DNA from 2 places in the Mesorhizobium sp. M0910 genome. Region 1 is predicted to be linked to the other one. Evidence: predicted binding sites of a transcription regulator. Region 1 holds the regulator's gene; the other holds the start of a gene.

What was found. The regulator LexA, encoded in region 1, represses DNA repair genes until DNA is damaged. The targets are predictions, from matches to a motif close to TGTTCNNNNTGTGTTCNG.
Region 2: the regulator LexA is predicted to act here: its motif matches at 13,461-13,478, upstream of NKH78_RS04780 (metallopeptidase family protein).

What each region holds. Positions count from the first base shown of each region.
Region 1 covers NZ_JAMYNZ010000005.1:281,161-296,463, forward strand. Annotated here, with positions in the region: gene moaC (cyclic pyranopterin monophosphate synthase MoaC) at 1-501, shown strand; gene NKH78_RS15110 (molybdopterin molybdotransferase MoeA) at 501-1,706, shown strand; gene NKH78_RS15115 (hormone-sensitive lipase) at 1,714-2,544, opposite strand; gene kynU (kynureninase) at 2,487-3,887, opposite strand; gene lexA (transcriptional repressor LexA) at 4,336-5,070, shown strand; gene NKH78_RS15130 (ComEC/Rec2 family competence protein) at 5,064-7,529, opposite strand; gene gltX (glutamate--tRNA ligase) at 7,626-9,047, shown strand; gene gltA (citrate synthase) at 9,227-10,555, shown strand; gene lpxB (lipid-A-disaccharide synthase) at 10,647-11,816, opposite strand; gene NKH78_RS15150 (LpxI family protein) at 11,806-12,708, opposite strand; gene lpxA (acyl-ACP--UDP-N-acetylglucosamine O-acyltransferase) at 12,715-13,548, opposite strand; gene fabZ (3-hydroxyacyl-ACP dehydratase FabZ) at 13,562-14,026, opposite strand; gene lpxD (UDP-3-O-(3-hydroxymyristoyl)glucosamine N-acyltransferase) at 14,019-15,077, opposite strand; gene bamA (outer membrane protein assembly factor BamA) at 15,257-15,303, opposite strand, start outside.
Region 2 covers NZ_JAMYNZ010000002.1:190,140-205,442, reverse strand. Annotated here, with positions in the region: gene NKH78_RS04845 (helix-turn-helix domain-containing protein) at 1-369, shown strand, start outside; gene NKH78_RS04840 (M24 family metallopeptidase) at 385-1,623, opposite strand; gene NKH78_RS04835 (hypothetical protein) at 1,812-2,162, opposite strand; partial or broken gene NKH78_RS04830 (ferritin-like domain-containing protein) at 2,561-3,432, shown strand; tRNA gene NKH78_RS04825 (tRNA-Gly) at 3,574-3,648, opposite strand; gene NKH78_RS04820 (prolyl-tRNA synthetase associated domain-containing protein) at 3,881-4,378, shown strand; gene trxA (thioredoxin) at 4,481-5,473, shown strand; gene NKH78_RS04810 (LON peptidase substrate-binding domain-containing protein) at 5,637-6,308, shown strand; gene NKH78_RS04805 (Trm112 family protein) at 6,393-6,632, shown strand; gene NKH78_RS04800 (error-prone DNA polymerase) at 6,664-9,972, opposite strand; gene NKH78_RS04795 (DUF6504 family protein) at 9,969-11,447, opposite strand; gene NKH78_RS04790 (ImuA family protein) at 11,380-12,462, opposite strand; gene NKH78_RS04785 (DUF3800 domain-containing protein) at 12,634-13,386, opposite strand; gene NKH78_RS04780 (metallopeptidase family protein) at 13,620-14,042, shown strand; gene NKH78_RS04775 (DUF1737 domain-containing protein) at 14,337-14,543, opposite strand; gene NKH78_RS04770 (HpcH/HpaI aldolase/citrate lyase family protein) at 14,572-15,303, opposite strand, start outside.

The DNA.
Region 1 (15,303 bases):
ATGGCGGCCGCCCTCACCCATCTTGGCGCGCAGGGCGAAGCCAACATGGTCGATGTCGGCGGCAAGGCTGAGACGGTGCGCACGGCAGTCGCGGAAGGTTTTGTCGCGATGCGGCCCGAGACATTGGGCATGATCCTCGCCGGCGATGCCAAGAAAGGCGATGTGCTGGGCACCGCCCGCATTGCCGGCATCATGGCGGCCAAGAAGACGCATGAACTGATCCCGCTTTGCCATCCGCTGCTGCTGACCAGGATATCTGTCGATATCGAGCCGGACGCCGCACTGCCCGGCCTGAAGGTGACGGCTTTGACCCGCGTCACTGGCAAGACCGGCGTTGAAATGGAGGCCTTGAGTGCCGTCTCGGTCGCTTGCCTGACCATCTACGACATGGCCAAGGCGATCGACCGCGCCATGGTCATCTCCGGCATCAGGCTGGTTGAAAAGACCGGCGGTAAATCCGGCGACTACAAGATCACCGGGGCCACCGAGGCAGGCCGCTAATGGCGCTGGTCCCAGTTGCCGAGGCGCTCGAGCGCCTGCTGGACGGAGCAGTTGCACTGCCGGGCGAACGTGTCGCGCTGCTGGATGCCGCCGACCGCGTGCTGGCGGAGCCGGTTGTGGCGCTCCGCACCCAGCCGCCGTTCAACGCCTCCGCCATGGACGGCTATGCCGTGCGGGCGGCTGACATCGCGTCCCTACCCGCAAGGCTTTCGGTGATCGGCATAGCGCCGGCCGGACGCGGCTTTGCCGGAACGGTGCAGCAGCGGCAGGCCGTGCGCATCTTTACCGGCGCGCCGCTTCCCGAAGGCACCGACACTATCGTCATCCAGGAGAACGTCCGCGACCTCGGCGGCGGCAGCGTCGAAGTGACAGAGCCGACGGTGCAGGGGCGCAACATCCGCCGCCTTGGGCTCGATTTCGCCAAGGGCGATGTCCTGCTGCCCAAAGGCCGCCTGCTCGATTCGGCCGCCTTGTCGCTGGCGGCATCGGCCAATCACCCCGAGGTCGGCGTGGTCAAACGGCCGCTGGTCGCCATCATCGCCACCGGCGACGAATTGCTGCCGCCGGGCAGCGAGCTTGGCCCCGACCAGATCATCTCCTCTAACGCCTATGGTGTCGCTGCCGCCGCACAGTCGGTCGGTGCGCGGGCGCTCGACCTCGGTATCGCGCCGGACCGCAGGGAGGCGATCGCGGCATTGGTTGAAAAGGCCGTGAAGGCTGGCGCGAACGTCATCGTCACGCTGGGCGGTGCCTCGGTCGGCGACCACGACTTCGTCCATGACGTGCTGACCGGGCAAGGCATGACGCTCGATTTCTGGAAGATCGCCATGCGACCGGGCAAGCCGCTGATGTTCGGGCGGCTGGGCGACATTCGCTGCATCGGCCTGCCCGGCAACCCCGTGGCGAGCCTGGTCTGCGCTCAGCTCTTCCTGAAGCCGCTGCTGGCGCGGCTCGGCGGCCGCGCCTTTCAGCGGGATATCCGTCGGGCACGGCTCGGTGCTGCCATGCCGGCCAACGATCTCAGGCAAGATTATGTGCGGGCTGTTGTCACAGACGACGCCGGTGCGCTCGTGGCGACGCCGTTCGGCATCCAGGACTCCTCGATGCTGAAAATGCTGGCCGATGCCAACGGGCTGATCGTCCGCGCGCCGTTCGCGCCTGCTGCGGCGGCGGGCTCCCCCTGCGACGTGCTGATGCTACGCTGAACCTGCCTCACTCCGAGGTCAAGGTCCGGGTCAGCGGATGGTCTGGATCGGCCAAACCGTCGATGATGTTGAAATGATGCCGGTCGGGCTCGACCACGGAGCTGGTCGCGGCACCCAGGCCGATCCAGATGTTGGCCAGCAACGCGCTCTGGCGCAGGAATTCGGCGCGCTCGCCGCCGCCGGCCCAGCAGGTCAGGCGGGCCTTTTCCATCGGGCGCAGCAGCACCGGACTTTCGGCCTGCGCCTCGGCCTCATCGATCGCCAGCGTCTCGTTCATGCCGGTGCGCATGATCGGGCGCAAATCATGCACCCCCGAGATCGACACCACGTGACGAACGCGCCGGACCACTTCGGGCGCCAGCGGCGTTGTCCTGGTAACCATCCGGCTAACAAGATGGCCGCCGGCCGAGTGCCCGGTCAGCATCAGCGGCCCTGCGACCATCGCCGCCGCCTTGCCTATCGCCGCGCCGACTTCCTTGACGATGCTGCCAATGCGTATCTGCGGACAGAGCGTGTAGGACGGCATGGCAACTGCATAGCCGCGATCAACAGCGCCCGCGGCAAGATGTGACCAGAAACTCTTGTCGAATGCCATCCAGTAGCCGCCATGGACGAACACCACGACCCCCTTCGGCTTGGTGGCCGGCAGGAAAAGATCGAACCGGTTGCGTGGGTTATCGCCATAGGCCAGGTCGAGCCGCGCCCTGCCCTCGGTCGAAAGCGCCTCGCGGAAAACCTGCGCGGGCTCGACCCAGGCCGCCGGCCAGCGATCGCTGCCGGCTATGTTGGCGCCGTTGGCATAGGCGTTGTCCCAATCGGCAATATGACGTTCGAACACCCTGCGCCCTCCCTGGCAATATGGCCTTGCAACCTAGCCGCGAGCATCGCGCGGCGCATCATCGCCAGCCTCACGATTCCAGCTCTCGCATCAATCTCAGTGACAGCCGCCTTGATGGCGAAGCGCGCATCCTTCCACGCACCGGTGCGCAGGATGTCCTCAAGCACTTCGACGGCCTGCCAGACATCGGCATAGCCGACATAGAGCGGGGTGAAGCCGAAGCGCATGGTCGATGGCGCGCGAAAATCGCCGATCACACCACGTTCGATCAGCGCGCGCATGATCTGGTAGCCATGCTCATGCATGAATGAAATCTGGCTGCCGCGTTTTTCCCCATCGCGCGTGCTTTCGAGCGTGAGGCCGTAAGTGCCGCACTTTGCCTCGACAAGCTCGATGAACAGATCGGCCAGTGCGATGCTCTTCTTGCGCACCGCAGTCATGTCGACATCGTCCCAGATGTCGAGCGCGCCCTTCAGCGTGCGCATCGAAAGGATCGGCTGGGTGCCGCACAGAAACCGGCGGATGCCGGTGCCGGCCGCATAGCCTGGCTCGAAGGCGAAGGGTCGTGCATGGCCCCACCAGCCGGTGAGCGGCTGCTGGATGTCGGAAAGATGCCGCTCAGCCGCATAGATGAAGGCAGGCGCGCCCGGGCCGCCATTCAGATATTTATAGGTGCAGCCAACGGCAAAATCGGCGTTTGCTTTGTCGAGCTCGACTGGCATCGCGCCAGCGGTGTGGCAGAGATCCCAGACGATCATCGCCCCGGCTTCCTGGGCCCTGCGCGTCAGAGCCGGCATGTCGCGCAGTTCGCCCGATTTGTAGTTGACGTGATTGACCAGCACCACGGCGGTGCGATCGTCGATCAGCTCCTCGATGGTCGGCGCGTCGACCCCCGAGAGGCGCAGCAGCGCATCTTTTCGCGTCGAAACCACACCCTCAGCCATGTAGAGGTCTGTCGGAAAACTATCGCCCTCGGCGACGATGGCCTGCCGCTCCGGTCGCATGGCCATGGCCGCGTGCAGCAGCTTGTAGATGTTGACCGACGTCGTGTCGCAGACCACCGTCTGGCCGACCGCGGCACCGATCAGGCGCCCGAGCTGGTCGCCAAGTTCAAGCGGCATGTTGAACCAGCGGGCCGTGTTCCATGCGCGGATGAGATCATGCGACCATTCTTCGGTCGCGGCCTTGCGCAATTCATCGAAGGCGGCACGTGAAGCAGCTCCTAGCGAATTGCCGTCGAGATAGATCACTCCTTGCGGCAACACAAAGCGGTCGCGCATCGCGCGCAGCGGATCCGCGGCATCCATCGCCTTTACGGCCACGAGATCGGGAATTCCCGTCATGATTTGCCTGCTCCCTCAAAAAATCCAACGCAACGCCGGACACGCATCAACTGTTCTTCCATTACCGGGTAGCGCGTAGCAAGGCTCCACCGGCGAGAAGCAGCCTGACCAGGCGGTGGAAACCTGGAGTTAGCCCGAGGTTGGCGTTTTGAGTTCGTTTCGTTCACGGTGCATTGACCAAACCGCACAGTCGATACGGGTTCAATTCCGTGCCCTTTGCCGACCGACGGCCGATGCCAGTGCCGCCTTCAAGGAGGCCAGAACGGCGCAAACGAAAGCAGAATCAAGGGGATGAGGCTCGCGGCGGTGAAAATACGGTACGCCGGTAGGGGACGTCGTTTGTTTCCCGAGCCTTAACGCATTCATTAAACTTTAAACAGTTGCGGAACACAACTGGAACAGATAGTGTCTGTTCTGGGTTTGTTTTCTGATTCTGTTGGGGGTCGCTATGCTGACACGCAAACAACACGAACTGCTTATGTTCATCCACGAAAGGTTGAAGGAAAGCGGTATCCCACCTTCCTTCGACGAGATGAAGGAAGCGCTCGACCTGGCTTCCAAATCCGGAATCCACCGACTGATTACGGCGCTGGAGGAGCGCGGCTTCATTCGCCGTTTGCCCAACCGGGCCCGTGCGCTGGAGGTACTACGCCTGCCTGACTCGATCGCCCCCGGCCTCAATGCGGCACGCAAGTTCTCGCCGAGTGTCATCCAGGGCAGTCTTGGGCAAGGTGCCCCTCGGCAGGGCAAGCCCACATCGTCGCGCGTCCCTGCAGCCGGCAATGACGACGATGTCGTCGCCGCCGTTTCGATCCCGGTAATGGGCCGCATCGCCGCCGGTGTGCCGATCGATGCTATCCAGCACCAGACGCATTCGATTTCGGTGCCGCCGGATATGATCATGGGCGGCGAGCATTATGCGCTCGAGGTCAAAGGCGATTCGATGATCGAGGCTGGCATTTTCGACGGCGACACGGTGATCATCCGCAACGCCGATACGGCGAGCCCCGGTGAGATCGTGGTGGCCTTGGTCGACGAGGAGGAAGCGACGCTGAAGCGGTTCCGCCGCAAGGGCGCCTCGATCGCCCTGGAGGCCGCCAATCCGGCCTACGAGACGCGCATCTTCGGACCAGACAGGGTCAAGGTGCAGGGCAAGCTCGTTGGGCTGATCCGCCGCTACTGAGTTGCGCCCTTGGTGCCGGCTTTTGGATTGTCGGCTCTGCGGTATGGCGGCAGGCCGCGCGCCGCGCGTGAAAATTTCCGCTGCACGTGCCAGGGCCGGTATGATTTTTCGACGGCGAAGCGGATTTCGGCGCGTGTTGCCGCTTGTGGATCGAAATAGACGGCCGCACTTCCCGCGCGCGCCAGTTGCCGTTTGGTGACGACGAGGACCAGCCGGTCGTAGTAGCAGGGATTATGGGCGGTGGCGTCGTCGATGACGATCAAGCTGGCGAAGGCGCAGGCTGGCCGTGCGGTATCGCGGTCCTTGGCTTGCGCAATGATCGCGCCGGATGGATGCCTGGCGAGGCAGAGACCGTCCGTGCAAATGAACGGCATGCCCGGCGGTAGGTCGGCCGGATCGGCAATGTCGAATTGCGGATCGTTCTTTCCAGGTGTTTCCGGCGCGACGATAGCCTCTGATGTGAGCGCGCGTTTCCAGTTGTCGATCGTGAACTCATTCGGGCGTGCCCGGTTGACGGCGAGCTCACCGCTGCCGATCGGCAGCGCGACCAGCCGTGCGTCCTCCGAGATCAATACGTCGGGTACGCGCGTCTGCGTTGTCGTTAGCAAGCCGGCGAGCGCAAAAGGAAGTGCCGCGAGCCGCAACCAGGTCGTCGCCATGCTGGCAATGACGAGGGCGATCGTCACCAAAAGGACAGATCTCAGCGAAATCAGTCCGACCGCATCGATCGGCGAGCGCTCGGAGATCCACCCGGACAGGGCGATCATCGCCGTCAGCCCTTTGCCCATCACGTATAGGAAAGGCCCATCCGCGCCGAACGGCATCGCCAGCGCACTGAGGACGGCGAAGGGCATGACGACCAGTGAGACGATGGGCATGATGGCCAGATTGGCGAACAGGCTGAGCGGCGCCACGCGCTGGAAATGCCATATGGCGAAAAGCGCCGTGGCGCTCCCTGCAATGATCGAGGTCATCGCCAGGCCGCCCATGCCCAGCAGGACCTTTCGCGTGGCGAGGCGTAGCGGCGACCGCCGCGGCGGCGGCGTGGTGGCCCTGCCGGCGCGGTAGTCGGACCAGCCGGCATAGGCGCCGACAAGGGCCGCCGTCGCGGCGAAGGACATCTGGAAGCTCGGACCGACCACCTCGTGCGGCGACACCACGATGACCGCGATGGCCGAGATCGCCAGGTTGCGCATGGTGAGCGCGGCCCGGTCGAACAGCACGGCGATAAGCATCACCGCCAGCATGATGAAGCTGCGTTCGGCCGCTACCACAATGCCGGAAAAGACGAGGTAGGCCGCAATCGAAAAAAGCGCGGCGGCTGCGGCATATTTCTTGACCGGCCGTCGCGATGAGAAGTCGGGAAACAGCGCAAAGGCGCCGCGTAGCAGCGCCATGATGGTGCCGGCGACCAACGCCATATGCAGCCCCGAGATGGAGATGATGTGGTAGATGCCTGTACGCCGCATCGCTTCGTTGATCTCCTCGGGAATGCCGGCGCGCACGCCAACGATCAGCGCAGCAGCAATCTCGCCCTCGGCGCCGCCGATGCGGCTGCGGATATGGTCGGCGATGGATTCGCGCGCGTCTTCGATCGCGGAAGAAAGCCGCGCGGCAAGCGGCATGCTGCCCGAAGCCACGACTTTCGGATTGCCGAGAAAGAAGCCGCTGCCGCCGATACCGGCGAAATAGCTGTCGAAGGAGAAATCATAGCTGTCGGGCCGCACCGGGCCGGTCGGCGGCAGCAGCCGCACATAGCCGGTGATCTCGGAACCAGCGGCCAGCTCAGCCGGTATCTTCATCGCCGAAATGCGGACCCGTTCCGGCATGTAGCGCAGCGTCGGCCTGGCGGTTGAGATCACATCGATTGTCAGTCTGATGCGGCCGCTCGCCATGGGCTCGTACGATACGACACGACCCGTCAGCCGCGTCGAGATTTCGGAACCGAGCATATGCGTCCCGACACGCCAGGTCTCGAACTTGGCGGCAAGCACGCCAAGCGCGCAGAGCAGCGCCACCATGAAGCACAGGCGGGTCCTGGGCCATGACCGCGAGATGACGGCACAAAGGGCCGCGAGGAGCACGATTGCGATCGGCTGCGGAAAGGCCGGCTCCACCGACAGCGCGAAATATACGACCACCCCGCATGCGAGGAACACCGGCACCAGCAGGAAGGCGACGCCACGGTCGAGTTCCAGGCCGGCTGCCGAGGTTACGCTGTTGCGGATGCGGGATGGTGACGGGAGGCGGAAACGCCGGCGTAGGCGCACGATGGGCTCGGACGCAGGCACCGGAACCGTTGCTGGGTCGCTGGCCGGCAGCGACGGAGCATCGAAGCGCGGAGCGGGCAGCAATGCCGATACCGGCAGGGCAGGCGGGGGAGCGGCAAACAGCAAGCGTTCGCTGACGCCGCTACCAGCGTCCTCGCCCTCGCCCGCACCACGGCCTCGCACAGCCATCGGGTCTGCCTCTTGCGCCCTCGACCTCCTATGCTACATGAACGCGCAACGCGCGAAAGTCCGCAAACCCACTTCCTTGGCCCGCCTGAGAGTTCCATGCCCGATAAGGTCGTCACCCGTTTTGCCCCCTCGCCCACCGGTTATCTGCATATTGGCGGCGCGCGCACGGCGCTGTTCAACTGGCTGTATGCCAAGCACACAGGCGGCACGATGCTGCTGCGCATCGAAGACACCGACCGCGAGCGCTCCACCGATGCGGCAACCGCAGCCATTCTCGACGGGCTTTCCTGGCTTGGCCTGACATGGGACGGTGAGCCGGTGTCGCAGTTCGAGCGTGCGCCGCGCCATCGCGAGGTGGCCGAGGAGCTCGTTCGCATGGGCAAGGCCTATTATTGTTATGCGACGCCTGCCGAGCTGGAAGCAATGCGCGAGAGCGCACGGGCCAAGGGGCTGCCTCCCCGCTATGACGGACGCTGGCGCGACCGCGACCCGTCGGAGGCGCCGCCCGGCGCCAAGGGGGCGATCCGCATCAAGGCGCCGACAGACGGCGAGACGGTGGTGCATGACCGCGTCCAGGGCGACGTGCGTTTTCCCAACAAGGATCTCGACGATTTCATTATTCTGCGCTCGGACGGCAATCCGACCTACATGCATGCCGTCGTCGTCGACGATCACGACATGGGCATCACCCACATCATCCGCGGCGACGATCATTTGACCAACGCCGCACGCCAGACCGTAATCTACCAGGCCATGGGCTGGGAGGTGCCGTCGATGTCGCATATCCCGCTGATCCACGGTGCCGACGGCGCCAAGCTGTCGAAGCGGCACGGTGCGCTTGGCGTCGAGGCCTATCGCGCCATGGGCTACCTGCCGGAGGCGCTGCTCAACTATCTGGCGAGGCTTGGCTGGAGCCACGGCGACGATGAGATCATGTCGATTGCCGACATGATCGCATGGTTCGACATTGGCGATGTCAACAAGGGCGCCGCCCGTTTCGACTTCGCCAAACTCGAGGCGCTCAACGGCGTGCATATGCGCCGGATGAACGACGCGGCGCTGCTCGACACCTTCATCGCCACTCTGCCCTATCTCGAAGGCGGCCCGGCAATCGCCGCCCGCCTCGACGACAGACGCAAGGCGCAACTGCTTGCCGCTTTGCCCGGCCTGAAGGAGCGCGCCAAGACGCTGGTCGAACTTGTTGAAGGGGCTGCATTCCTGTTCGTCGAGCGGCCGCTGCCGGTCGACGAGAAGGCGGCGGCGCTGCTCAGCGGTGAGGCGCGCGCGATCCTGCGAGGCGCTCATGCGGCACTGGCCACGGTTTCGGACTGGTCTGCCGCCTCGGCTGAAGTCGCGATCCGCGACTACGCGCAGGCCGGCGGCCATAAACTCGGCGCCGTGGCCCAACCTTTGCGCGCCGCGCTCACCGGCAAAAGTACCTCGCCAGGTGTCTTTGATGTGCTTGCCGTGCTGGGCCGCGAGGAAAGCCTGGCGCGGATCGCTGATCAAATCGATTAGCGAACTGGCCCAAGAAGATTGGCATTGAAAGGTGTGTTTCGCAGTGCAACATTGGGCCTTGGCCTAATCTGGCGCGCAGATACAATTGCGGGCGCAAATGTGCATATTCCGATGCTTTTGACGTGTTGGGTTCAGATATTTTGCCTTTGCCGGCCTGAGGAAACAAAAAGGAGTTTGCTATGACCGAACCTGCGACGAAAATGGAATTTGGCGGCAAAACCCAGGCATCGACGGCAAAGCTGGAGCTCGGCGGCAAAACCCATGAATTCAAGATCCGAAGTGGTTCGGTAGGACCTGACGTCATCGACATCGGTTCGCTCTACAATACCGCCGGCGTCTTTACCTATGATCCCGGCTTTACGTCGACGGCGAGCTGCGAATCGGAAATCACCTTCATCGATGGCGATGCCGGCATTCTTTTGCACCGCGGCTACCCGATCGACCAACTGGCCGAGCACGGCGACTTCCTCGAAGTCTGCTATCTCTTGCTCTATGGTGAATTACCGACCAAGGCGCAGAAGGACGATTTCGACTACCGGGTGACGCGCCACACCATGGTACATGAGCAGATGTCGCGCTTTTTCACCGGCTTCCGCCGTGATGCGCATCCGATGGCGGTGATGTGCGGCGTGGTCGGCGCGCTGTCGGCCTTCTATCACGATTCCACCGACATCTCGGATCCGTATCAACGCATGGTCGCCTCAATGCGGCTGATCGCCAAGATGCCGACAATCGCGGCGATGGCGTACAAATACCACATCGGCCAGCCGTTCATTTATCCGAAGAACGAGCTGAATTTCGCAGCCAACTTCCTGCATATGTGCTTCGCCGTGCCTTGCGAGGAATACAAGATCAATCCGGTGCTGGCGCGCGCGATGGAGCGCATCTTCATCCTGCACGCCGATCACGAACAGAACGCCTCGACTTCGACCGTCCGCCTGGCCGGCTCGTCGGGCGCCAATCCCTTTGCCTGTATCGCTGCCGGCATCGCCTGCCTGTGGGGTCCCGCACATGGCGGCGCCAACGAGGCAGCGCTGAACATGCTGGGCGAGATCGGCCATGTCGATCACATCCCGGAATTCATTGCGCGCGCCAAGGATAAGAACGATCCGTTCCGATTGATGGGCTTTGGCCACCGCGTTTACAAGAACTACGATCCGCGTGCCAAGATCATGCAGAAAACCGCGCACGAAGTCCTGGGCGAGCTCGGCATCAAGGACGATCCGCTGCTCGACATCGCCATGGAGTTGGAAAAGATCGCGCTGACCGATTCCTATTTCATCGAGAAGAAGCTCTACCCCAACGTCGATTTCTATTCCGGCATCACCCTTAAGGCGCTGGGCTTCCCCACCACTATGTTCACCGTACTGTTCGCGGTCGCCCGCACCGTCGGCTGGATCGCGCAGTGGAAGGAGATGATCGAGGATCCGCACCAGAAGATCGGTCGCCCGCGCCAGCTCTATACCGGCGCGCCGGAACGGGATTACGTGCCGATCGCGAAGCGGTGAAGATAGCGAGTAGCGAGTAGCGAGTAGCGAGTAGTAGCTGAAGCAGCTTGGCCGTTACCGCCAGCACCATTTCCTACTCGCTATTCACTATTCACCACTTCCTCACCATACCCATCACCAGCCCCGCAGCAATCTCGCCTGACGGCTTGGCGGTTGCCACACGCCCGGCAATGTCGGCAAAACCGTGCTTCTGCCAGGTGCGGTAAGCGGTATCGGAGAACAGCGCTTCCAGTTGCCGCGCCAGATAATGCGGCCGCACATATTGATTGTAGTGTTCCGGCACAATCGGCCGGTCGGCAATGAGATTGGGCAAGGCTGCGCTCCATACTTTGATCAGCGGCTGCGCCATGCGCATGACCGGATCGAGCCGGTAGCAGGAGATCATCGGCACACTTGCCAGTGCAAGTTCCAGCGATACCGTCCCCGACGCGATCAGCGCCGCATCCGCCTTGCCGAAGGCCTGCCATTTGCGTTCGGCATCAAGGATGATCTCCGGCTTCTCGTCCCAGCTCGCAACCGAGGTCCTGACCAGATCGGCGACGTGCGGGACCGTCGGCAACAGCAGGCGCAAGCGGTGCCCGCGCGCCCGCAGGATCGACACCGTCTCGCCGAACGGCCCGACCAGGCGTCGCACCTCGCCGCGACGCGAACCGGGCAATACGAGCAACGTTTTGACGTGATCTGCGGACAAGTCACGCGGCTGCGCCTGCGCCCTGGCGGCACTGACTATGCCCGGATCGTGTGCAAGGCGATGCCCGACATAGGTCCCGGGCGGCCCGCCCAGGCGAGCGAGTTCCTTCACCTCGAACGGCAGAATGCAAAGAATGTGATCGACATACGGTTTCATCGCCGCCGCCCTGCCCGGCCGCCAAGCCCACACGCTCGGGCAGACATAGTGGACGATCGGGATAGTCGGATCGGCCGCACGCACCTTTTTGGCGACGCGTAGCGAGAAATCCGGACTGTCGATGGTGATAAGGCAATCGGGCTTTTCACCGGCAATCGCGTTTGCCGTCTGGCCGATCCGCCGCATCAGGCGCGGCAGGTCGCGCAGGATAGCGCTAAGCCCCATCAGCGCGATCTCGCTGCCGTCGAACAATGGCGCCAGGCCGAGTGCCTGCAAATGGCGGCCGCCGATGCCGACAAGCCGAACGTCGCGCCCGGTCATGCGCTTTAACGCCTGCACAAGATCGGCGCCAAGCAGGTCACCGGACTCCTCGCCGGCGACGATGGCTATCTTCAACGGCCGCTCATTCGCCATGCGCCGGCTCCGCAGCAGGCAGCCCGATCACGAACAGGCCGAGCGCATTGGCACGCCCGATGGTGGCGGGACCTTCGAGCACCAGCGAGCGGCCGGCTTCTACGGCAATGCCGGCCAGTCCGGCGGCATGCGCCGCCTCGACAGTCAGCGGGCCAATGGAGGGCAGATCGGCACGCAGTTCCTGACCGGGCTTGGCGCATTTGACCAGGACACCGCGCGTCCGGCCCGCCAGCCTGCCGTGCCCGCGCAACTCCCTTGTCCGCTCGAGCAGCCCGTCAGTCCCTTCGACGCCTTCCAGCGCAATGGCGCGGCCGCCGACCGCAACAGCCGCTTGGCCGATATCCAGCGCGCCGATGGCTTTTGCCGCCGCGTGCGCCGCCTCGATGTCGCGCCAGTCGGCTTTGCGTGGCGCCGCCTTGGTCAGCAGGCCTTCGGCGGCGACCAGTTCCGGCACGATCTCGTGAGCGCCGACGACTTTGATGCCGCTGCGCTCGATCCTGCGCACGAACAATTTCAGCACCGTATCGTCTCCCCGAGTTACACCGACGAAGAGGCTGGGCAGCCAGGCGAGCAGGCCCAAATTGAGGCGCATGGCGCTCAGCCTGGGGCGGCGCGTGATATGACCCGCGGTCACCAGATGCGTAACGTGATGCCGCTTGAGGATCGGCAACAGCGAGCCGACGTCTTCCAGCCTCAAGACCACCTGCTCATATGGCTCGAAATCGGCTATGCGATCGACCTCGCCCGCCGCCATCACGATGAAGGGCAATTTGCCTTGCCGGGCGAGCGCTCGGGCAATTTCGACCGGGAGGCTGCCGCCGCCGGCGATGATGCCGACCTTGGCATCTGGCGCGAGATCAAGGCCCTTTCCGGCAGCCTCAATCTTCGTCATCTGCTCTCAGTCTTCATCATCGGTATCGTCGCCGTCGCCACCCTTGAGCGACGGCACGGCATAGTGCCGCTTGCCGCGACCGGCGATGAAATCGACGATCTTCATGGCAGTCGGCGACGAGGCGAACTCCGCCTTGGCGAATTCGATGTTTTCGCCGACGGTCCGGGAGCGATCGAAGATCGTCTTATAGGCTTTGCGCAGCAAATGGATCTCCGAACGTGGCAGGCCGGCGCGCTTCAGCCCAATGATGTTGAGGCCGCGAAGGCTGGCACGGTTGCCAACGGCGATGGCGTAGGGAATGACGTCGCCGACGATCGCCGAGCAGCCGCCGAGAAAGGCGTTATCGCCGATGCGGACAAACTGATGAACCGCGGTAAGGCCGCCGATGTAGACATTATCACCGACTTCGCAATGCCCGCCTAACGTCGCTTGATTGGCGAAGGTGGCGTTCTTGCCGACCACGCAGTCATGGGCAATGTGGGCATAGGCAAGGAAATTGCCGTTGTCGCCGATCGTCGTCTCGCCGCGGCTGGAATCGGTGCCGACATGCATGGTGACGCCTTCGCGAATCGTGCAGTTCTCGCCGATCACCAGCGTGGTACGGCCGCCCTTGTGCTTGGTGTTCTGCGGTGGTCCGCCCAGTATCGCCATCGGATAGACCTTGGTCGATGCACAGATGGTGGTCGCGCCAATCACCGAGACATGGCTGACCAGTTCGACGCGGTCGCCGATCACGGCCTCGGGGCCGACGTGACAGAAGGGCCCGATGCGGGCGCCTTCGCCGATTTGGGCGCCTGCCTCGATGACCGACGATGGATGGATGACTGTCTGGATTTTCATTAGCATTCGTTTGTCAGCCGCTTGCGACCATCATCGCCGAGATCTCGGCTTCCGCCGCCTTGGCGCCATCGACGAGGGCCTCGCAAGCGAATTTGAGAAGATTGCCGCGTTTCTTGATTTTCTTCACATGAATTTTCAGCTGGTCGCCTGGAACGACCGGCTTGCGGAACTTGGCATTGTCGATGGTCAGGAAATAAACCAGCGACGGCTTTTCCGTACCAAGGCTGCGGATGCAGATGGCGCCGGCCGTCTGCGCCATCGCCTCGATGATCAGCACGCCGGGCATGACCGGCTGGTCAGGGAAATGACCTTGGAAATGCGGCTCGTTTATGGTGACGTTCTTGATGCCGATTGCGGATTCGTCGCCATCTATGTCGACGATACGGTCGATCATCAAGAACGGATAGCGGTGCGGCAGGAGCTTCATCAGCCGCATTATGTCAACCGCTTCGAGCGTCGCCGCTGCGATGTCAGCCATTTCCCCCCTCACCCTGTCTGCGCGTCCGTGCAAGTCTGCGCAAGGCTGCTATCTCGCGCATGGCTTCCGCCATCGGCTGCGCCGGATATCCTCCCCAAATCTCACCGGCAGGCACATTGCTCATAAACCCGCTTCTTGCCGCAAGCTTGGCGCCGGACCCGATGGTCAAATGATCCGCAAGGCCGACGCCGCCACCCATGGTGACGTTGTCGCCTATCGTCACTGAACCGGAAATACCCGAAAGCCCGGCTATTATGCAATTGCGGCCGATGCGAACGTTGTGCGCGATCTGCACCAGATTGTCGATCTTGGTACCCTGGCCGATGATCGTGTCGGACATGGCGCCGCGATCGACGGTCGTATTCGACCCGATCTCGACGTCGTCCTGGATGATGACACGGCCGATCTGCGGAACCCGCTCCGGACCCTTGGCGCCGGCCACGAAGCCGAAGCCATCCTGGCCGATCCTGGCGCCGCCATGGATGATGACGCGATTGCCGATCAATGCATATTGCACGCTGGCGCCTGGACCGACATAGCCGTCGCGGCCAATCTGGGAGGAAGGACCGATGACCGCATGAGGGGCAATGACGGTTCCGCTGCCGATGGCAGCGCGCGGTCCGATGACCGCTCCCGCTTCGATGATCGCACCGGGCTCGACATGGGCAGTCGCATCGATATGGGCGTGCGGCGAGATACCGGTTTCGCCGGTCATCGGTCCAGGTGTCGCAGCCGCTGGGAAAAGCAGGCGCCCGACCATTGCGAAAGCCTGCTGCGGGCGCGGATGCACCAGAACCGCGATGCCCGCCGGCGCCTTGCCGGCAAATTCGGCAGGGCAGAGAACCGCTGCCGCCCGCAGTGACTGCATCAGGGCGAAATTGCGTCTGCCATCGACGAAGACAAGAGCGTTCTCGCCGCCTTCGTTGGCGGGAGCCAGAGCGTCGATCGAAACATCGGAGAGAGCGGAATCGACAAGCATCGAGCCGGTCAGATTCGCGACTTCGCCGGCCGTATACCGGCGTGAGGGCGCGAAGAACACCGGATCGGTCATTCCAGAAGCAATATCCAGCTAGCGCATGACCCCGAAATCGGAAATCGATCCTCGGAAAGGATCATGCGCAAATCAAATTGCTACAACGTTCTTTGAGCGTCCGATAGGACGCGCTGCGCTGTAGTGTCGGATCACTGCCATCCGGATCCAAACGAGCCGGAAGCATCGTTACCCGCACATCAGAAGCGGGTCGATATGCCGAAGTTGAATTCCTGCACGTCGTCGG
Region 2 (15,303 bases), on a different contig from region 1:
CCGGTCGAACAGGAGCTAGGCAGCCCGTTCGATCAGCAATCGCTGCGCAATGTCGGGCGCATGTGCGACTTCATCGCCGAGAATTTCCTCTACGAGATCGATTGCGTCGACATCGCCGCGGCGGCCGACATCCATCCCAAATACGCCATGAGCATCTTCAAGAAATCGACCGGCATGACGCTCAATGAATATGTGAATCTGCTGCGCCTCAGCTACGCGCAGGCGCTGCTGATGCATCAGGATGCCAATGTGCTGCGCGTCGCCATGGAATCGGGCTTCGGCTCGCTCAGCGCGTTCAACAAGTCGTTCCGCAAGCTTTCCGGCATGTCGCCGTCGGATTTCCGCAGGGGCGTGGCCGGCGCCAGATAAGGGCGCCGGCTGGATTCAGCCGATAACCCCCAGACGTCTCGGCAGGCGGTTCATCGGCGACGGCCCGTTGGCGGTGATCAGGAACTGGTCCTCGAGATTGAAGCTGGCGAGACTGTCGATGTAGAGCGGAATCTCGAATGCCAGCACCATGCCGGGTTCGATCGCGACATCGCAGTCGGCCGAGATGAACGGCCATTGCTCGGAAAACACGGAATGGCCGACGCCGTGGCCGAAATGGCCGCGGCGATAGGAACGCAGGCCCTGGCGCGCCAGGCTGTCACTGGCGGCGCGATGCACGGCGGCCAACGGCTTTCCGGGCATAAGCGCGGCAAGCCCGTCGGCGAAGGCGCGTTCGGCTATCGCATGCAATTCGGCCTGTTCGGGCGACGGCGGCCCGAAGGTGAAATTCCGCGACATATCCGAGGCATAGCCGTTCACGCTGCACACCATGTCGGCCTTCAGCGGATCGCCGGCGGCGGCGACCGCGTCGGCGCCTTTTGGGCGAGCGCCCAGCGTGACGTATTCCGCCGTCGAGATTTGCTGCGACGACCCGCCGGCTACATCCGCGACGCCTTGCCGGTAAAGCGCGACCAGCTCAGACTGACGCATGCCGGCCGCTGCATGCTGCTGCAGCCGCGACAGGCCGGCCTCCGACAGGACGATGCCCTGCTGCAACAGGTCGATCTCGCTCTGCGACTTGATCGCCCGCAGCCGGTCGAGGATCGGCGAACCGTTGACCAGGGCAGTGCCCGGCAACATCGCCTGCATCGCGGAAAAATCGCTGGCCGAGACGAAATCCAGCTCGATGCCGAGCGTCGCACGCTCCAGCCCGAATTCTGCGAGGATCGTCTTCAGCTCGCGGACGGAGCGGGCAAGCTCGAAGGTCGCCGGACGTGAAAAACCGGGGGCGCGGCCAACCAGGCCGGCCTCGATGCGCTGCGCAACAGGCCGGTCGGCCGTCGCCGGCTCGAGCGACGCCGATTCGATCCAGATCGGATGCGTGCGTACCATGGCGCCGGCCATCGCCGCCGGGAGCTGGGCAGCCTGGAAATCCGCCACCACGACGCCGATCGGCAGGTTGCCTCGCTTGGGAATAACGACGAAACCGGCGCCGGCCCGCCGGAACAGGCCTGCCGGGCCGATCCAGGCACCGGTGGCATATTGGAACGCCTCGGGCTCGCAAAGCACCAGCGCCTCGATGCCGGCGCGCTGCATCAGGTCAGTCGCGCGCTCGCGGTCGACAAAGCCGGTCATGGGATCTCCTCGAATGCAATCGAAACCGACGCCGATGCGGCGGCGTTTGGCCTTAGCGTAGCTTCAGTGCCGCCGTGGAGCAGCTTTTTTCTGGAAGCGCTGTTCACCTTGAGAGTTCGTCGTCGGGAAACGAAAAAGCCGCGGCGAACCGCGGCTTTTCAACACAAAAAGCGGCTGCTTCGAAAGCTTTATTCGGTTTCGTCGGAAGTGTCGTCGGCAGTGTCTGCCGCGTCATCCGCGGTCTGCCTTGCCAGCGCTGCCTGCAAGGCCAACGTGGCCTGTGGCGAGGCCGGTGTCGTCGCAACGACCGCCGCTGCGTGAGCAACTCCGTGCGTCGACTTGTCCCTGGCCGCGGCGGAAGTGGCGGCTCCGTGTCCCTGCGAGCCGGCCCCGGCCGAGTTTCCGCCATTGCCGTTGCTGCCGCCATTGCCGTTGCCATTGCCATTGCCATTGCCATTGCCGCCGGGAGCAGCGAGTACCGGAGATGCGACAAGGGTGAGAGCGGCTACAGTCGCGAATAGACAGGTGCGCGTTTTCATAGTTCCTCCTTCGAGTCGCCCTCCCGCCAGGATGGGTTCCAAATGAAAAACGTCAGGACTTCCAATGTGAAAGCCGGCTGTTACCTAGCTTTGTTCAAATACAGTATTCTGCAAGATGGACCTTGGTCCGAAACCGGCACGCAAAAGTCCTGAATTTTATCGACAGCGTACTTCGGACGACCGCAACGGCTGGATTTTGCTGCCGTCAGATCCAGCGCCGCTACAGCGCATGTGCGTCGGCTGACATGAGGTTACAATCGAGGAAACCTCGGTGCTCGCCATCCGGCGAGATCATTTAAGGCGATTGAGGAACATTCCACAGTTCGTGAAGTTGGGAGCGCAGGCCCGCTTTTGAGGTGCCAAAATGTTTGATGCCGGCGGGCTTTTGGGAGGAAGCCATGATCCGCGTCACGCCTGCATTTCGTGTTTCACGCCGCCGCGCATTGCAGTTTGGCCTGGGAGCGACGCTCGCTTCGGCCACCGGGCTTGCCCCGGTTTCCCGCGCCTATGCGCAGGATGAGGTCAAAGACGAAGACATTTTCCGGTTCGCCCTCAATCTCAATATATGGAAGCCGAATATTACCTGCGCGGCACAACCGGAAAAGGGATCGATGACTCGGATGCCGGCCCGAAGGCCGGCGCTGTGGCTGGCGGCAAACAGGTTCGCTTTGACACGCCTGCAATCGGCGAGTTCATGCGTGAGGTCGCCGAAAACGAACTTGCCCATGTCAGGTTCTATCGCAAGACACTTGGAAGCGATGCCGTCGACCGGCCGGCAATCGATTTCGATGCGGGCTTTGCGGCGGTTGCCAAGGCGGCGGGGCTCGGAGCGGACTTCGATCCTTTCGGCAACCAGATGAACTTCGTGCTCGGCGGCATGCTGTTCGAGGATGTCGGCGTCACTGCCTATGCCGGCGCCGCGCCCCTTCTGAAAAACAAGGATTTCCAGGCCGCCGCCGCTGGCATTCTGGCCGTTGAGGCCTACCACATGGGGATGGCGCGATCGTCGCTTTACCGAATGGGCGAGGATGCCTGGAAGGCCGCCAATGCGGTTTCCGACGCCCGCGACAAGATCGATGGACCGGAAGACAAGGACCAGGGCATCCGAGTGGACGGCAAAGCCAATATCGTTCCATCGACCCCGGATGCAATCGCCTTCACGAGGACGCCGCAAGAAGTGCTTCGGATCGTCTATCTGACCGACCAGAAAGGCGTCAGCAAGGGCGGCTTCTACCCGAACGGAATGAACGGAACGCTCAAAAGCACCTGAGCGGTCTGCGGATGAATCTCGTGGCAAATGAACTTGCGCGCGCGGCCAGCCGATTCGGCGCGCTGCGCCCTGTTGGCGCGCAAAAACGAAAAAGCCGCGGCGGACCGCGGCTTTTCGATGCTTGATTTCCCTTGAGAGAAATGGAGCGGGTGAAGCGATTCGAACGCTCGACCCCAACCTTGGCAAGGTTGTGCTCTACCCCTGAGCTACACCCGCTCGCGCGGCTTTTGGGCCGCAAGCCGCGCCTATATGGCTGAAGAGCGCGGCGATTGCAACAGGGAATTCGCAGGCTTTTTTGCTTCGCCGGCAATGCGGAGAAGCGCTCCTCCGGACGTCGCAAGGCAATCACCCCCCGCGTTGCGCGACGGACTTGTCTTGGCCGCATCATTGGCCGTAAACGGCGTTAGCCAAACAAGCCGTTGAAAGCGGGCCACCAGAAGAAAGACCGATGCCGAAGACCGAAGCCGAACTTTTCGCCTTTCTTGCCGGACTCGGGATCGAGGTATCGACGCGGCGGCATCCGCCGCTGTTCACGGTCGCCGATTCGCAGGCGCTGCGCGGTGAGATTGCCGGCGGCCACACCAAGAACCTGTTCCTCAAGGACAAGAAGGACAATTTCTTCCTGGTCAGCGTCGACGAGGAGGCGGTGGTCGATCTCAAGCAGATCCACCATCTGATCGGCGCTGCGGGGCGCGTGTCTTTCGGCCGGCCGGAGATGCTGATGGAGCTTCTCGGCGTCGTCCCGGGCGCGGTCACGGTGTTCGGGCTGATCAACGACACCGAGCGAAGGGTCAAGGTCGTTTTGGACGAGAAGCTGATGAGCCATGCGGTGGTCAATGCCCACCCGCTGACCAATGAAGCGACGACTTCCATCGCTGCCGCGGACCTGGTCAAATTCGTCGAGGCAACCGGACATGATGCTGTTATCTTGAAAGTCTCGGCATGATCGCCACATGGGTGACTAAGACCGGGGTGACTGAAACCGGGTTCTAAAGAAGGATGTTGCGCCCGTCCCTTGGTCGGCGGCGCGACCGAAAGGCGACGAGAGATGAGCGATAGCAACCCCTTTGGCGGCCCATTTGGCAGCAATGGCCGCCAGTATGCCACCACCGTGCAATATGGCGGCACCGATGCCGCGCGTGAGAAGGTCGCGCTTGCGAAGGCGCCGGCCGACGTCATCAAGGACACAACGACCGCTGGATTTGCTGCAGACGTCATCCAGGAATCGCGTCGCCAGCCGGTGCTGGTCGATTTCTGGGCGCCGTGGTGCGGCCCCTGCAAGCAATTGACGCCGCTGCTGGAGAAGGCGGTGAAAGCCGCCGGCGGCAAGGTCAAGCTGGTCAAGATGAATATCGACGACCATCCGTCGATCGCCGGCCAGCTTGGCATCCAGTCGATACCGGCGGTCATTGCCTTCAAGGACGGCCAGCCGGTCGACGGCTTCATGGGCGCCATTCCCGAGAGCCAGATCACGCAATTCATCCAGAAGGTTGGCGGCAAGAACGGTGGCGCGCCGCAAGTGGCCGAAGCGCTGGCCGCGGCTGCCGAGGCGCGCGACGCCGGGGATGTGCAGACAGCGGCCGACATCTACGATGCCATCCTGGAACAGGCGCCGGAGACGATCGAGGCGATCGCCGGCTTGGGCGACCTGCTGTTCGAGGCCGGCGATGCCGAAGGTGCCGAGGCGGTGCTGGCGCGGGCGCCGGAAGCGAAGAAGGATGCGCCCCAGCTCGCCGCGCTGCGGGCCAAAATGGCGCTCGCCGCGCAAGCAGCAGTGCTCGGCAATCCGGCGGAACTGGAACGGCGGCTGGCCGAAAATCCCGGGGATCACCAGGCACGGTTCGAGCTTGCCATGATCCAGAACGGCAAGGGTGATCGCATGGCGGCGGCCGACAATCTGCTGGCGATCATCAAGGCAGACCGCTCGTGGAACGACGACGGCGCCAGAACCCAGTTGCTGCAGCTCTTCGAGGCATGGGGCATGACCGACGAAGCAACGCTGTCGGCACGGCGCAAATTGTCGTCGCTGCTGTTTTCCTGAGCCGGCGCAGACTGTTTTGTCGCGCGGGCTTGCGGTGGGCGGCAGCTGCGCCAGATTAGGTTTTCGGACGGCGTTCGATTTCAGGTTTCCGGTGTTGCGCCTTGTGCCGGCCGGGAGGAGACGGATTTGGTGCGCTTCCTGACAAAGCGATCGGAGGATTGAGGTGCAGGCGGGAAACGCGCATTACCGGCTCGCTGCGGACTTACCGTCGACCATGCCGATCTTTCCGCTTGAGGGCGCATTGCTGTTGCCGGGAGGCCGTATGCCGCTCAACATCTTCGAGCCGCGCTATCTGCAGATGGTCGACGAAGCGATCGCCGGGCCGCGGCTGATCGGCATGATCCAGCCCAGCCTCGACGGTGCGCTGCGTCCAGACGGCGAGCCGGAGCTCTGCAATGTCGGCTGTGCCGGGCGCATCATTGCGCTGTCCGAGAGCGGCGACGGCCGTTACCTGATTTCGCTGCAGGGCGTGTGCCGGTTCCGCATTGTTCAGGAACTCACGGTCAAGACGCCGTTCCGCCAGTGCCGGCTGGCACCTTTTCTCGCCGATCTCGACGAGGAGCAGGCAGACGCCGAGATCGACCGGCCGGCGCTGCTGAAAGCGTTTCGCGCCTATCTGCAGGCCAACGATCTGGAGGCCGACTGGGAGAGCGTCAGCCGCGCCGAAAACGCCATGCTGGTCAACGCACTGTCGATGATGGCACCCTACGGGCCGGCCGAGAAACAGGCGCTGCTCGAAGCGGCCGATCTGAAGACACGCGCCGAGACCCTGATCGCCATCACCGAAATGGCGCTGGCGCGCGACAATGAGGATTTCGGTTCGAGTTTGCAGTAGGTTGGCCCTCCTTCTCCCACAAGGGAGAAGGGGAGGCCACGCGCAAAAACCTGAAGCGGTCGCCTTGTGGAAAGGATGGATCGAATGGCGGATGGACGTGACGGGAACAGGACTGTCGATCCCAAGCTGCTGGAACTCTTGGCCTGCCCGCTGACCAAGGGGCCGCTTGCCTGGGATCCGGAGCGCGGCGAGCTTATCTCGCGGGTGGCAAAGCTTGCCTATCCGGTGCGGGACGGCATTCCGATCATGCTGCCCTCGGAGGCACGTACGATCACCATTGACGATGCCGTGCCCACGCCACCGCGCCTGGGCGGAACGGCCTGACGAAGAGAAGAGGCCAATAGCCAGCCATGTTCTACTGAAAATTGCGCCCTTTGGGCATGACCTTCTCTGCCTTTCCCAATAGTTCCGTTTGCGCGATGCTATCGGGCCGCTTCTCCTCGGGGCCGCTCGAAGGTTCATCCACAAGCCTTGCCTCCTCGAGCAGCACCGACAGCCACGGCGTCAGATCCTCGACCTTCTCGGCGACGATATGGATGACGTCCGATTCCGATTGCAGCTTGCCGGTGACGCGGATGAAACGCGCGCCCATGACGATGGGGCGGAAGCGGTTGAAGGTTCTTTCCCAGAAAATGATATTGGCGACCGCATTCTCGTCTTCCAGCGTCAGGAAAATCGCCTTGCCATTGCCCGGCCGCTGCCGCACCAGCACGAGGCCGGCGACCGAAACGCGGCGGCCGTCCCGCACCTGGCCGAGCCGCGCATTGGGCGTGACGCCGGACCGATCCAGCCTTTGACGCAGGAAGGCGACCGGGTGCGCCTTCAGCGACAGGCCGAGCGAGCGGTAGTCGTGGACGACGTGCTCGCCGAGCGGCATTGCCGGGAGCCGGGTTTCAGGCTCGAGATCGCGCAAGCGGATCGCCGGCTGATCGAACAGCGGCAGCTTTTCGGCGGCACTCTTGCCGTCGAGCGCGCGGACCGCCCATAGAGCGTCGCGGCGGTTCAATCCAAGCGAGCGGAAAGCGTCGGCCTGTGCCAGTTTTTCGATCTCGTCGACGTTGAGGCCCGAGCGCAGCCAGACATCGCGCACGGATGCGTAGCCGTCGCCGCGTCGCAGCACAAAGGTCTCCATGCGCTCCTTCGACAGGCCCTTGACCTGGCGAAAACCCAGCCGGACGGCATGGCTGGTCCGGATGACGCCGCGCATCTGGGCATGGCGGTCAAGGATACGATCCGGATCGAAAGGCGATTTCTCCAAGGCGCAATCCCAGCCGGAAAAATTGACGTCGACGTCGCGGATCTCGACGCCGTGGTCATGCGCGTCGCGGACAAGCTGAGCCGGCTGGTAAAACCCCATCGGCTGGGAATTGAGGATCGCGGCACAGAACACGTCGGGATAGAAGGTCTTGAACCAGCAGGAGGCATAGACCAGCAGGGCGAAGGAGGCGGCGTGGCTTTCGGGAAAGCCGTATTCGCCAAAGCCTTCGATCTGTTTGAAGCAGCGCTCGGCGAAGTCTTTTTCGTAGCCCTTGGCGACCATGCCGTCGACCATTCTCTTGCGGTAATTGCCGATCGTGCCGGTGCGCTTGAACGTCGCCATGGCGCGGCGCAGTTCATCGGCCTCGCCCGGCCTGAAGCCGCCGGCGACGATGGCGATCTTCATCGCCTGCTCCTGGAACAACGGCACGCCCAGCGTCCTGCCGAGGATTTTTTCCAGTTCCGGCTTGGGGTATTCGGGTTTTTCCTTGCCTTGCCGGCGGCGCAGATAGGGATGGACCATGTCGCCCTGGATCGGGCCGGGCCGCACGATCGCCACCTCGATGACGAGATCGTAAAAGTTTTTCGGCCGCAGCCGCGGCAGCATCGACATCTGCGCGCGGGATTCGATCTGGAAGACGCCGATCGTGTCGGCGCGGCAGATCATGTCGTAGACACGCTTGTCCTCGGCAGGCAGAGTGGCCAGCACATAGGGTTGGCCGTAATCGTCCCGCGCCTCCGGATAATGATCCCGGAGCAGGGTGAAGGCGCGCTGCAGGCAGGTCAGCATGCCGAGCGCCAGCACGTCCACTTTAAGGATTTTCACCGCGTCGAGGTCGTCCTTGTCCCACTCGACCATCTTGCGCTCGTCCATCGCCGTCTTGACGATGGGCACGATCTCGTCGAGCCGGTCCCTGGTGATGACAAAACCGCCGACATGCTGCGACAAATGACGGGGAAAGCCCATGATCTCGTTGGCGCATTCGATCACGTGCCTTGTCGATGGATCGGTCTGATCGAGGCCGCCGGCTTTTGTCTCCTTTTCGCCGAGTTCCGAGGTCGACCAGCCCCAGATCGAACTGGACAGCGCGCTGCGGACGTCGTCCGACAGGCCCATCGCCTTGGCCACTTCGCGCATCGCCGAGCGGCCCCGGTAGCTGACGACGGCAGCGGCCAGCGCGGTGCGCTTGGTACTGTATTTGGAATAGATGTACTGGATGACCTCCTCGCGCTTTTCATGCTCGAAATCGACGTCGATGTCGGGCGGTTCGTTTCTTTCCTCGGAAATGAAGCGCTCGAAAAGCGTGTCGATCTTGTCCGGGCCAACTTCGGTGATGCCGATGCAGAAGCAGACGATCGAGTTGGCGGCGGAGCCGCGCCCCTGGCAGAGAATGTTCTGGCTGCGGGCGAATTTGACGATGTCGTGGACAGTCAGGAAATAGCGCGCGTAGTTCAGGCGCTCGATCAGGGCGAGCTCCTCCTCGATGCGTTGCGTCACAAAAGCGGGCACGCCCGAGGGGTAGCGGATGGCGGCCCCCTCCTTGGCCAGCCTTTCCAGCTCGGCCTGCGGCCCGAGGCCCGATTCCGTCGGCTCGTCGGGATAGTTGTATTGCAGATCACTGAGCGAGAAGGTCAGCTCGCCGGCAAAACGCAGCGTTTCCGCCAGCGCTTGCGGATGCCTGCGGAAAAGCCGTGCCATCTCCAGCGGCGGCTTTAAGTGACGCTCGGCATTGGCCGCCAGCTCCAGCCCCACCTCGGCGACGGGCACATTGAGGCGGATCGCCGTCAGCACGTCCTGCAGCGGGCGCCGTTCCGACGTATGGTAGAGCACGTCGTTGGTGGCCATCAGCGGGATGCCGGCCAGCTCGGCCATCGCCGCCGCCTGCTCGATACGGAAGCGGTCGTTACCGCGGTAATCCGGCGAAACCGCCAGCCTCAGGTTTTCGCCGAAGCGATCCCTGAGCCGGCTAATCAGTTCGAGGCCAGCTTCCGCGTCCGCCGACAGATCCGGCAGTATGGCCAGCGACAGGAGATCGCCCCATTCGAGAAGATCGCTCTGTTTGAGAAGCGCTGCGCCCTTTTCGTTCTCGTCGCGCAGATTGGCCTGCGTCAGCATGCGGCACAGATGACCCCAGCCCTTGCGGTCCTGCGGGTAGGCGAGGATGTCCGGCGTGCCGTCGCAAAAAACCAGGCGGCAGCCGGGATGATAGGAAACACCCTCAACCTTGGCCTGCTGCCAGGCGCGCACCACGCCCGCCACCGTGTTTCGGTCGGCGAGACCGATCGCCGAAAACCCCAGGAATTTTGCCGCGACCACCAGCTCCTCCGGTTTCGAGGCACCGCGCAGGAACGAGAAGTTCGACTGAATGCCGAATTCGGCATAGGGGATGGCCGTCAGCGCATTCATGCGAAGATCCCATGCATGAACCAGCGCGGCGGGACTTGAGAGGCGCCGTAAAGGCCCTGGCGATAGAGCCAGTAACGGCGGCCGTCGGCATCCTCGATGCGGAAATAATCCCGGGTCGGGGCATCTTCTCGTCCCGCCGCCCCTCGCCACCATTCCGGCGCGATGCGCTCCGGCCCTTCGGCGCGCGCGACCCGGTAGAGCGCGCGCCGCCAGCGGAAGTTCAAAGGCGGGCCTTCCGGCATTTCGGTGGCCGGCACCTCGATCGGCTCGGGCGCACGGAAAAGCCGGATCGGCCGTTCCGGCTGGAAGACGGTCGTGGGAGCGTCCTTCGCCTTGTCCGGCTGCTTCGGCGGCGAGGTTCTCTGCGGCACTTCCGCGAAGGGAAGGGTGGCGACGGCGCGCTCCGGCAGATGGCTCTCGACGGCGACCGGTTTCAAGACCGCACCTTCGCCGAGCCGGGCGCGGATGCGGTCGGCAAAAAGCGCGATATCGGCACCGTCGTCGCTCGTCTCGCCGGCAAGGTCGGCCTGCTGCATGTCGAAGGCGGCGGCGGTCAGCACCGAAAGGCGCACGAGATCGAAGCCATAGCCGGCGTCGATATCCTGTTCGAGCGCGGCAAGCCTTTCGTGGAACAATTTCTGGATCAGCCGCGGCTCGCGCAGAGGCCGCGAGGTGCCGACGGCGATGCGGCTGACGCCGCCATCGACGCGGAAAAGCAGCAGCGCCAGCCGCCTTGCGCCCTCGCCGCGACGCTCGAGGTCGCTCTTCAAGGTGGTCGCCAGCATGCCGGTCAGCCGCTCGATGTCCTCGGTCAGCATGATCGGCTCGGCAAGGTGACGCTCGACCGAAAGCGGTGCGACCGGCAGGCGCGGCGACACGGCCTCCTCGAGGCGGCCAAGCGCCTGGTCGAGACGCAAGAGCAGCGATGCGCCGAAGCGGCGGGCCAGCGGCGCGCGCGGTGCCGCCATGACGGCGCCCGCCGTGCGCAGGCCGACGCTTTCGAGGCTGGCGCGTACCTCCGGGTCGATGCGCAGCGCCGCCAGCGGCAAGGGCGCGAGAAGCGCTTCCTCCTTACCATCGGGCACGATGCGGTCGCCAGCAAACCGCGCCGCCGCCCAGGCAGCCCCAGGCGTGGCGGCAAGCCCGGCGCGGACATCGAAGCCCTGATGGAAAAAACGCGACAGGATATCGTCCAGCATCGAGCGTTCGCCGCCGAAAAGATGGGTGCAGCCGGTGACGTCGAGATAGAGGCCGTCGGTCCCGTCAAGCGCCACCAGCGGGGTATAGCGGTCGCACCAGTCGGCGAGGCCTTCGAGCAGGCGCCGGTCGGCCTCCGGATCGGCCTCCACGATGTCGATCGAGGGATGCATGGCGCGTGCGTCGGCTATGCCCATGCCGCGCTTCAGATTAAGCGCCTCGGCCCGCTCGTCGAGGGCGGCGATGCGCTGGGCGTTCCGGTCGCGGTGACTGATCACCAGCGGCAGGTGATCCGACGGCCGGGAACGCCAGGACCGCCCCAGACGCTGCCGCAGGATTCTCTCGGCGGCGAGATGCGGAAACCACAGGGATAGGATTCTTTGGCCGTTCTGGGGCCCATTCCTGAGACCTTCCTTGCTCGCCCCGTCTTTCTTCGAATATGCGTTCATCGGGGTTCCACTCCAGTGTGAATTTTCCGGGCAAGGCCGTGCGGCTCTTGCCGATGGCGACGGTGAAGGCGGGCCGGCCGATCGAGCCGGCGAGCGGCCCGGCAAGCGTCTTACGCGTTGCCGCCGGTGCCGCCGACAGGATGAGGCGGACGGGCGCTGCCGTCGGTTCGGGCTCGCCGGCCTGGCGCAGCAGGAACAGCGGCCGGCCCGCACTCTGCGCGCGGGCGTGCAGCCGCCGCGTCGCGGTGAGGTCAAGCCGCTGCGGGCTGCCGCGGATTTCGAGGATGACGGCGGCCAGCGCCGTCATCCGGGCAGCCTCCTCGGCGATCCACAGCGCATCGAGCAGCCTTGGCGCCTCGGAAAACAGCAATTGCTCCGGCTCGATGCCGAAGAAGGCGTGAAGCCCCCTGGCATAGGGAAAGCCGGCCTCGCGGAAAACCTCTGATGTGCCGATCCACAGCACCGGCAATCGCGGCCCCTGGCTTAGGATCAGGCTGACGAGCGACAAGGCAAAACCGGCAACGACCCCGGCATCGCGGGTCGCGGCGCCATGAAACTCGCTCACCGCCGCCTTCGGCAGGCCGCCGCTCAGCGCAGCATCGAGGCGCTCGGCGCCGGTGCGCAAAAACGCATCGGGCGGCGCCACGGCGAGGCCGCGCCGGACAATGGTCAGATTCCGAGCGGGTGTCGGATGCCGAGAGGGTGTCAGACTCTGACGAGGGACATCCGCGTCAAACGACGAACTGGCCGGCGCCTCCAGGCGCTCGGGCAAGGTCCCTTCGATCTTCGCGATCTGGCGGCGCAGGGCAAAAACAGTCTCCCGCGCCACGGCGCTTGTCGCCATGACGGTCAGCTTCCACTCACAATTGTTCCCGTTATGTTCCTATAGATTCCAGAGGCCGCCCGAAGAGTCAAGCGGAGTCATGGGGAATTTATTCCCAGAAAGAGCAATCCGAGCTTTTCAAGGAAACCGCTCGGGAGCCTGGGGTTGATAAAAAGGGGGCGGCTTTTGACTCTAGCCTGAAGCCAATTCTGAAGCGACGCGTCTCAAATATTGGGCGGTAAAGTCGGCGATTTGATCGACTTCTTCATCGTCATATTTGCGAAAGCTAAAGCGGCTGAAGCTAGGGTCGATAGCTTGGAGGGTTTTTCGTAGGGGACCGCGAAAATTCCTCATTTGATGGTTCCCCTCATATGCCAATACGTCTGCGCATTGAAGCGGTGGGTGCCTAGTTTTTGAGCCGAAATTGAAAGTCGCCGATTTTCCCGGAAAATGCCGCTGGACTTGCTGGAACGCCTCAGTCGCCGCCGCGCTGTACTGGTTGGCTTCATGGACGAATGCGATGTTATCGTGGCCTTCCGATGCGAGTTTCTCCCACGTGCTGCGAAGGGCCCATTGCAGGCAGATGTAGTACCAGCCGCGTACCATGTCTTCCGGCTTGATGGCTAAGCTATGTTTGTGAGCCAAGACCTCGCTCAGTTTCCGCCTGTCGACGGCGGCGATAATGCCCCGAATGTAGTGGTTTTTGACTACCGGCAGGATGCGCTTGACGTGTCTATCTCGCTCTTCACGGGTCCACCCTTCGTACTCCCCATGCCTGTTATGGCAATCGACCGAGTGGTGAATTTTTATCGGCGCCTTCGCCACGATCCACTCGAGGGTCCAGATCTGCCAGTCTTCTTTTGAAGCCCAAACGGCGGATACGGAAAGAATTTGCGAGTCATGGTCAGTGCCAGATTCGTCTAGGTAGACCTCAATCACGACCACCAAACCTTCCCGAGGGGCAAGAAAGGTGTCGCGGAACTCTAGGACGCGCCTTCCACCATTTCCGTCGACTCATCGGCTCGAAATTTGTTCAGCACGGTACCACCTCCTCAGTGCGTACGCGAATTACGACACGCTGAATTTATTCCTGCTTATGATCCTGGGGCAAAGGCGGCAGCCCGACCATTTGCCGAGTTCGGCCTGAAAGCCTATATGCCGGGATCAAAGGACAAAGCATGGCTCGCATCTACCAAACACGCATCTGGCACGACCAGCTTTCGCCAACGATGGAGGAAATCGAGCTCCTGGCGCTGGAGGCCTATGCCCATCTGCCGGAGGACTTTCGCAAGTTGACCGGCGAGATCGTCATTCAGATCGCCGAATTCCCGACCGACGAGATCATGGACGACCTTTCGCTGGAAACGCCCTTCGACCTGCTCGGCCTGTTCGAGGGGCGCGGCATCGCCGAGCGCTGGAATCCGCAGACCGGCGAGGGGCCGAACCGCATCACCCTCTATCGTCGCGCCATCCTCGACTACTGGGCCGAGAACGAGGAAACGCTGGGCGACATCGTCACCCATGTGCTGATCCACGAGATCGGCCACCATTTCGGCCTGTCGGACGACGATATGGAGAAGATCGAAGAGGCAGCGGAGTGAGCGACCCCGCTCCTCGTCATCCTGGGGCGGAGCAAGGAGCGAAGCGACGCGGCGCAGACCCCAGGATCCATGCCGTGATAGTGATGCAGTGCGCCGGCGGTGCAGAACCGAACGCTCATCATCCCGTTCTGGGTAACGGGGCTATCCCGATCGGTGGTAGATCACACTAGACTAATCCTGATCCGCCGTGCCCTTCGGCAGAGGTAACGGCATGGATCCTAGGGTACTCCGCGACGTCGCTTCGCGACTGCTACGCCCTAGGATGACGAAGGACGAGCGCTTCAGCGAACCTCCCTACCAATCGCTGAGCTTGGTGTCGGGGCCGTATTCCTGGCCCTCGATGTCCTTCACCACGGCCTGGCCGCAGCGCATGGTCTTGGCTTCCTGGTCATAGGCATAGGTCGGCGAGCCGAACAGGTGCCAGCCCTTGTTCAACGCCGCCGTCACCTTGTGGCAGAAGCTGGAATCGTCCGGACCGGACAGAAAACGGTAGAGTTTCATTCTTCAATCCTGTCGTCAGTTGCGTTAGTCATGCGCGAACAGCGGCGGCCTTCGCCAGCAGTTTTTCGGCCTGCGCCAGATGCAGCCGCTCGACCATCTTGCCGTTCAGCGCAACTACCGCCCTACCGGTATTTTGGGCGAGCGCGAAGGCATCCTTGACCGCGCGCGCTTCGGCTATTGCTTCGGGCGACGGTGCAAAGGCGCGGTTCGCGGCTTCGATCTGAGCCGGATGGATCAGCGACTTGCCGTCAAAACCCATGGCGGCCGCTTCCGTGCACTCGCGCGCAAACCCGTCCATATCGCGAAAATCATTGAAGACACCATCGAGCAGGTCGAGGCCGCCGGCGCGCGCGGCGAGCACCATCTGCATCAGCCATGGAACGAGATAGCGCCGATCGGGCGTGGCGAGAATGCCGGTGTCCTTGACCAGGTCGTTCGTTCCGGCAACGAAACAAACCAGTCGAGAGGCCGGGTCGCGGCCGAGCTCAGCGATCGGCCCGATATTGAGCAGCGCCCTGGGCGTCTCGATCATCGCCCATAGCTTGACTTCGTCGGCGATAAAATTGTCGTCGAGCACGTCGCCGGCCTCGAGAATGTCGCGCGGCGTGTCGACCTTGGGCAGCAGGATGGCGTCGGGCGAGCATTTTGCCGCGGCCAGCAGGTCGGCGCCGCCCCACTCGCTCGACAGCGCGTTGATGCGCACGACCATCTCGCAGCGCCGGTTGGAATGGCCGGCGAAAATCGCCACCAGCTTTTCGCG